DNA from 3 places in the Pediococcus inopinatus genome. Region 2 is predicted to be linked to each of the others. Evidence: predicted binding sites of a transcription regulator. Region 2 holds the regulator's gene; each other region holds the start of a gene.
The links. Region 2 encodes NrdR, which represses ribonucleotide reductase genes. Its sites were predicted from a motif close to ACACNATATATNGTGT; they were not measured.

Region 1 (2,252 bases), 170 kb from region 2:
CATCCCATCAATTGGGACGAAAAGACTTTATTTCGCGGTACCACCCAAGTTTGCTGTTACCAGCACCCTCAATTATGGTTAACGACCGCAGCCGTGTGATATTACTCACCCGCTTTTGCCTCTCGGAGTTTCGATTGATAGCTTTCACTAGCTCTATCTCGCTTTAAATCTACTTAAAAAAGGCTTCACGTTTACTATTTACACTTATCATAACCGAAAAAGTTCCAAGAAACAACTAAATTTCAGCAATTTTTTTATCCACAATTTGAATGACCTTTTCACGGGCCTGTGGGTCTTCTACAAAATCAAACTGATCCCCGTCAATCTGAATCTTAGGACTTTCGTTATAATTGTCATACCATTCAGCATAACGATGATTCAAATCCTGATAATATTCATACAAGCTAGGGTCATTATCAATTTGTTCGTAAGAACGGCCTCGTTTTTGAATCCGATTTAACATCGTATCAAAGGAAATGTTGATATCAATCAATAAATCCGGATTTTTCTTATAATGGGTTTCTGGTAATTCTTCCATCATATTAGTTAATAAAGAATCGTAAATTTGCACTTCTGTCTTGGTTGCCCGTCCTAAATCTGCATTCAAATGGAAAAGAAGTGAATCTTCATAAATCGAACGATCCATCACACTATTTTTAGTCTGAAAAGCTTCTTTGATGCCATCTAAACGTCGATTCAAAAAATAAATTTGCAGTAAAAATGCGTAGCGCTTAGGGTCTTTGTAAAAAAGTGGCAAAATTTGGTTATCATCAACTGATTCATAATAAGCTTTTGTGCCTAAATGTTGAGATAAAATTTCCGTTAACGTTGTTTTTCCTGCTCCAATTGGACCTGATAATGCAATCATTCGAAGTTCCCCTTTATTCATCTTTTAATACTATATATTGTAGCATATTCAGATTCAAAAACAATATATGGTTTTAAAAATCAACCAATTACCATGATTTCTCTTTTATTACAGCATCTTGCATTATACACTTATTTCTTGATTTTTCGAGACTTTAAAATAAAATCGGGTTGCGTTAAATCAACTTCGTCCAACGGAATAATATGCGTATGATATTTCACTTTATAGAATACGTACAAAACGATGAAGATTGGCACACTAATATAACTAATTCCGATTGCTTCCCAGTTAAACGTCGCAAAGGAATGAAGATCCTGGCCAGCAATGACCAACAAACAAATTACAAAAGCAAATATCGGTCCAAATGGGAACCATTTTGCATGATATTTAAGTTCTTCCACCTTGTGTCCTTGTTTAACAAATGCGCGACGAAAGCGAAAATGAGAAATAGCAATCCCCAGCCAGGCAATAAATCCAGTCAAACCACTTGCTGCAACCAACCACATATAGATATGGGGGCCTTCAATACTTGAGATAAAGGTTAACGCACCAACAATGGTCGTCCCAATCAAGGCCATTAAAGGGATTCCTCGTTTTGTTGTTAATCCAAATGTTTTTGGGGCATACCCTTGTAAAGCCAATGAGTATAACATTCTTGTGGAAGCATACATCCCTGAATTTGCCGAAGAGATGACCGATGTCAAAATAACTGCGTTCATGATACTTGCTGCTCCGGCTAACCCGGCTCGTTGAAAGACTAAGGTGAACGGACTGATCTTAACGTCACTTGCCGAAGATCCTAACAAATCAGGACTTGTATAAGGAATAATGCAAGCAATCACAAAAATCGCCAAAATATAGAATAAAATAATTCGCCAAAACACTTGGTTAATCGCCTTAGGAACACTTTCTTCAGGTGCTTCTGATTCACCAGCTGTAATCCCAATTAATTCAGTTCCTTGAAATGAGAAACCCGCGACAACGAATACACTAAGAATCATCGGAATTCCGCCAACAAATGGCGCTTTTTTATACGTGAAATTATTTAAATAGGTTGCATGTCCACCCATGATGCCAAAAATAACGGCCACACCAACTACTAAGAAAATGATAACTGTAACGACCTTAATCAATGCCATCCAATATTCAGTTTCACCAAAGGCCTTGACGGTAAGAGCGTTAACGGAAAAAATTAGTACTAACGCCAACACACTCCATACCCAACCGGGGACATTTGGCAACCAGAATTTCATGACGATTGAAACTGTACTGATATCAACAGCCAAAGTAATGGCCCAGTTAAACCAGTAATTCCATCCCATCGCAAAGCCCATAGCCGGGTCCACATACTTTGTTGAGTAGGTCGCAAAAGAGCCCGAAACTG
Region 2 (2,252 bases):
TGGATAGCCACCTTCAGATTTTCCAAATAAGTTGCCGGTGCATAGGACTTAGCCGCTTTAATCAGCTGCTTGTCTTCTGACGTCAACTTGTTTTCGTCTGTCTTCGAGCTTTCTACTGGTTTAGTTTCTGTACTTGAAGGACTCGCCGCATAAGCTTGTTTATGGGCCGTTTGGCTAGTAAAGCTTTTAGAAATCTGTTGTTGTAATTTCTTGGTGTTTAACTGATTGGTCACTAAATCCGTTGCTTGACCAATTTGACGGCTCATTTCAACTTCGTCAATTCCATACAAAAGGTGTTCACTCAAGATTAGTCGTTGGGCTTGATTAACAGACTCCCACTTGGTAAAACCATGACTCAGAAGGTCTTTTAATAATTTAAAATCAAAATCATTGTTTTCAACCTTGATTAGTTGATCCTCCGTTTGTGATTTGGCCTGCTTAAATTCTGCTTGAGTCTCACGAATTAAGAAATTAGGTTCTTTAATCGTGTTATCTGAAATGTGAAAAGCAGTCAAAAAATCAGTTGAAACATCTTTTAGATTTTTTTTATCAACTTGCGTTAGTTTAAACTGTGCAGCAAGTTCTTTAAACCGATTTTCACCAATGGCTTCAAGAAGCAAGCTGCTCAGCAAATCATCCTTAAAAAACGCGTCTGGTGATATAGGTCTGATCAATTGATACACAAAATAACGGCCAAGGTTATCTTGTCCTTCAAAAGATTTAAGTAATCCGATTCCCTCCAACTTTTGTCGACTCAAGTAGAAATTGGGTAAATCACAATTCAGAATATCAAATAATTCTAAATGCGACTTTCTCTCTGAACGAATGGTTGTCGGACTCATTTCGGTCCAAAGCGTCAAAAATAAGCTAAACGCCTTAGCTCCAATAATCGGTTGGTATAAAAAAGTAAGGACTTTTTGATCAAAATCGCTCAAATAGTCCCTTTGAGTAACTAAAAAACCATCTTTGGGGCTTAAATTAGCCCATCCCTCATTCATTATGACTCGCCACCATCATCTTTTTTGGAAGTTTTCTTTTTAGTCGCTTTGTCTTTTGCCATCATATCTTTCAATTCTGACATAAATACATTCATATCCTTAAATTGACGGTAGACACTGGCAAAACGAATATAAGCAATTTCATCGACTTTGGCCAGTAAGTTCATGACATACTCACCAATGATTTGGCTAGAAACTTCATTTTCGCCTAGGGCCCGAATTTTGTTTTCAACTTCATCCACAATTTTGGACATTTCGTCCATACCAACTGGCCGTTTTTCAGCAGAACGAATAAGCCCGCGGAGTAGTTTTTCTCGATTAAACTCTTCTCGTGTCCCGTTTTTCTTAATCACCAACAAAGGTGATGCTTCAATTCTTTCAAACGTTGTAAATCTAAAACCGCATGCTTCACATTCTCTTCTGCGGCGGATCACACGCCCATCATCTGTTGGACGACTATCCACCACTCGAGAACCATTGTGATGACAATGTGGACATCTCATGGGCACTCTACCTCCACTTACTAACGTAACTTACTATTGTCAAGCCATTTTACCACTTGCTGACGTGTTTCTTCAATAGACCCACTGTTATCAATCACAATATCAGCGAAACTAATTTTCTTTTCTAAGGACCACTGCGCCGTTATTCGCTGTTCAGCTTCTTTTTTAGAAAAGCCATCACGGCGGATTAAACGCTCCCGTTGAACGTTGGCATCACTCACAACAACCATAATTTGATCCACAAACTTCTGATATCCTTGTTCTAAGAGCAGTGGCGCGTCCAAAACAATTAATTTTGTCGACTCTTTTTTTTCTGCTTTTAATGTTTGTAGAATTTTCGTTCTAATTGCCGGTTGCATCACCGCATTAAGTTTTTGTAATTGCACAGAGCTTCCAAAAACAATTTTTCCTAACCGGTTTCGATTTAGCTTAGCACCATCAAAAATTGCATCCCCGAAAATTATCCGCAATTGGTCAGCAACTATAGTCCCTGGCTGCACAATCTCACGAGCAATCTGGTCTGCGTCAACGACTGGATACCCTAGTTTTTTTAAATAACTGCTAACCGTTGACTTCCCTGTAGCAATGCCACCAGTTAATCCTAAGATAACTGTCATTAACCTTTAACCTCAATTAATTTCTGACAAAACGGACAAAAATGAGTCCCCCGTTGAGCCACTTTAATCCGCTCAATCGCTGTACCACATCGTTCACAAGGTTTTCCAGTTCTTTGATAAACATGTAATTGATT
Region 3 (2,252 bases), 900 kb from region 2:
TGTGTGCATTTCCACTTTGTTTACTGGTGCTGCTACATGCGGCTAAGGAAACTAACATCAGCACTGCAACTACGCCAACTAGGCTTTTTTTTATTTTTAATTGTAAGGTCATGATTTTCTCCTCCTTGGCTACATTATACCATGTTCCCCCTAATGCGTTATTAACAAGTAGGTTAAATAACACAGAGTTGTCATAATCAATGCCAAAACATTAATCCATTTAAACATAACGATTAAAGCCAAATATTCTCGAAATGCTGCAAACGGCAAATAGTGCATGGTTGTAGGTGCGCTGATTCCCGTCATCGTAGAATTCAACTGTTTAGCAATTAAACCCGCGCGAAAGACATGAAAACTATTGGTTACAAAAACGGCTCGGTGAAAGACCTTTTCCTTTGTCATCAAGATTTGCGAAAATCGCAAGTTTTCATAAGTAGATGTAGATCGGTCCTCTTGAATAATTTTCGAATTTGAAATTCCAGCTTCGATCAAATAATCTCTCATCGCCTGGCTTTCAGATATAATCTCATCAGTCCCCTGACCACCAGAAACCACAAATTGAGGATGACCACCACGTTTTAGTTGTTTTCGATAAATAGCAATTCCCTTATCAAGGCGTTTTTGCAGAATTTTAGAAACAGTTCCATCAGGCAACAAGCCCGCCCCCAAAATGACGATAAAATCCACTGCATAACGAACTGGCAATTCATCGAGAACGGAAGCTACTGCGTATGAAATAAAACCAATCATGAAATACGCTGTCCATAAATAAAATATCCCCAATAAAACCCAAAGCAGTGAACTATGAAACATAAATAAATTAAGTAAGGTAAGAAAAAACATTGCTAAAATAAGAAAACCAACCATTTCCAACAATCGATATCCCGGATGAACGCCAACTTCTTGGATTAATCGCCGACTATAAATAATACAAGCTAACGCAAAAAGAGCCAGAGCAATCGGAATAATTATTGTAAACGCCAAGCTGCTAATCATTAATAACACTTGCATCCAGGGAGCTTGTGTTGCTTCAAGCCACTGCCAACCGGCAAAGAAAAAGCATATCACACTAGCAGTAAAAAAATAGCCATTTAAAAAACGACGTCGATCAGTTAACCATAATGTCACAAAAACAGCTAAACAAATACTGCCCCAATAGCTGAAATTCATCCTCTTCACCTCACTTCTCTATCTTCATTTTAGAAGGAATTTAACCAAAAGAAAAGTTTAAAACTTATTCATCTTTTATCGTTTTGTTTCCCTTACACCAAAAAAAAATTAAATTCAAGTCTTTCATTTAATTTATTTCGTAATACAATATATAGTGTTGATTGATTTTTAAATCAGAACATATAGTATATGGCCATATACATAGAAACAAGAGAGGAAGAGAAGCAAATGTCTAATTATTTACACTTTTTGGCACATCAATTGAAGGGGTGGCCTCAACAAAACTACTATCTATTTTTCTTCAGTCTTGGCTGTCAGATTATGACTCTAGTCAGTGCCCCAATCACAGCTTTAACCATCACAACTTTCATCGGAACAACTTTAGGTGTTTTATGTATTTTAGCAATTAACGCTGCTAAATCTGTTAACGGTTGGTTAGGAATTTTATCAGCAATTTGTTTTATTGTAACTGGTTTAGCCGCCAAAAACTACCTAAGTATGGCTGAACAATTGGCTTATGTTGTCACCCTTGATTTACCTGTTTTATTGAGTTCAAGCTGGAACGTCAACATGGTTTCTAAGATTCGTAAGTTCACTGGTAAAACTTGGTTTGTCGCAATTGCTTCAACCATCGTTGTTTACTTTGTTTCAGGATACTTAATTGGAACCTTCACCAACGATCCTCGTCCTTGGGTTGATGCAATTAGCTTCTCGATCAGTTTAACAGCTGGTGTGATTTGCTTCCTACGTTTCAACAACCAATACTTCTGGTGGGTTGCTTCAGGACTTGCTCAAATGGTTCTCTGGTTCATTTCATTCCGTCAAGGATCAGCAACACTTGCCATGTTTGTAAATAGCTCAATCTACTTGATCAATGATGTTTTGGCATTTACAACATCTCCATGGTATAACAAAAAAGAACGTGCTCGTCTTATTAAAGAAGAAACAAATTACGGCGAAGAAACAGCTGCCGACGTGTCACACGCACATGCTTAAACAACTAAAAAACGCCCTTTTAGCGACCGCTGAAGGACGTTTTTTTGTGATTTAAAACATAAAATTTTGAGCAAGACTGTAAATAA

Region 1: a site for NrdR is predicted at 896-911, ahead of PI20285_RS02455 (deoxynucleoside kinase). Genes of this name have one in related genera too.
Region 3: a site for NrdR is predicted at 1,313-1,328, ahead of pnuC (nicotinamide riboside transporter PnuC). Genes of this name have one in related genera too.

The regions. Positions count from the first base shown of each region.
Region 1 is NZ_CP019981.1:491,699-493,950, reverse strand. It holds gene PI20285_RS02455 (deoxynucleoside kinase) at 236-868, opposite strand; gene PI20285_RS02450 (amino acid permease) at 1,000-2,252, opposite strand, start outside.
Region 2 is NZ_CP019981.1:657,388-659,639, reverse strand. It holds gene PI20285_RS03395 (replication initiation and membrane attachment family protein) at 1-998, opposite strand, end outside; gene nrdR (transcriptional regulator NrdR) at 998-1,501, opposite strand; gene coaE (dephospho-CoA kinase) at 1,522-2,118, opposite strand; gene mutM (bifunctional DNA-formamidopyrimidine glycosylase/DNA-(apurinic or apyrimidinic site) lyase) at 2,118-2,252, opposite strand, start outside.
Region 3 is NZ_CP019981.1:1,558,294-1,560,545, forward strand. It holds gene PI20285_RS07935 (hypothetical protein) at 1-112, opposite strand, end outside; gene PI20285_RS07940 (YdcF family protein) at 151-1,170, opposite strand; gene pnuC (nicotinamide riboside transporter PnuC) at 1,399-2,166, shown strand.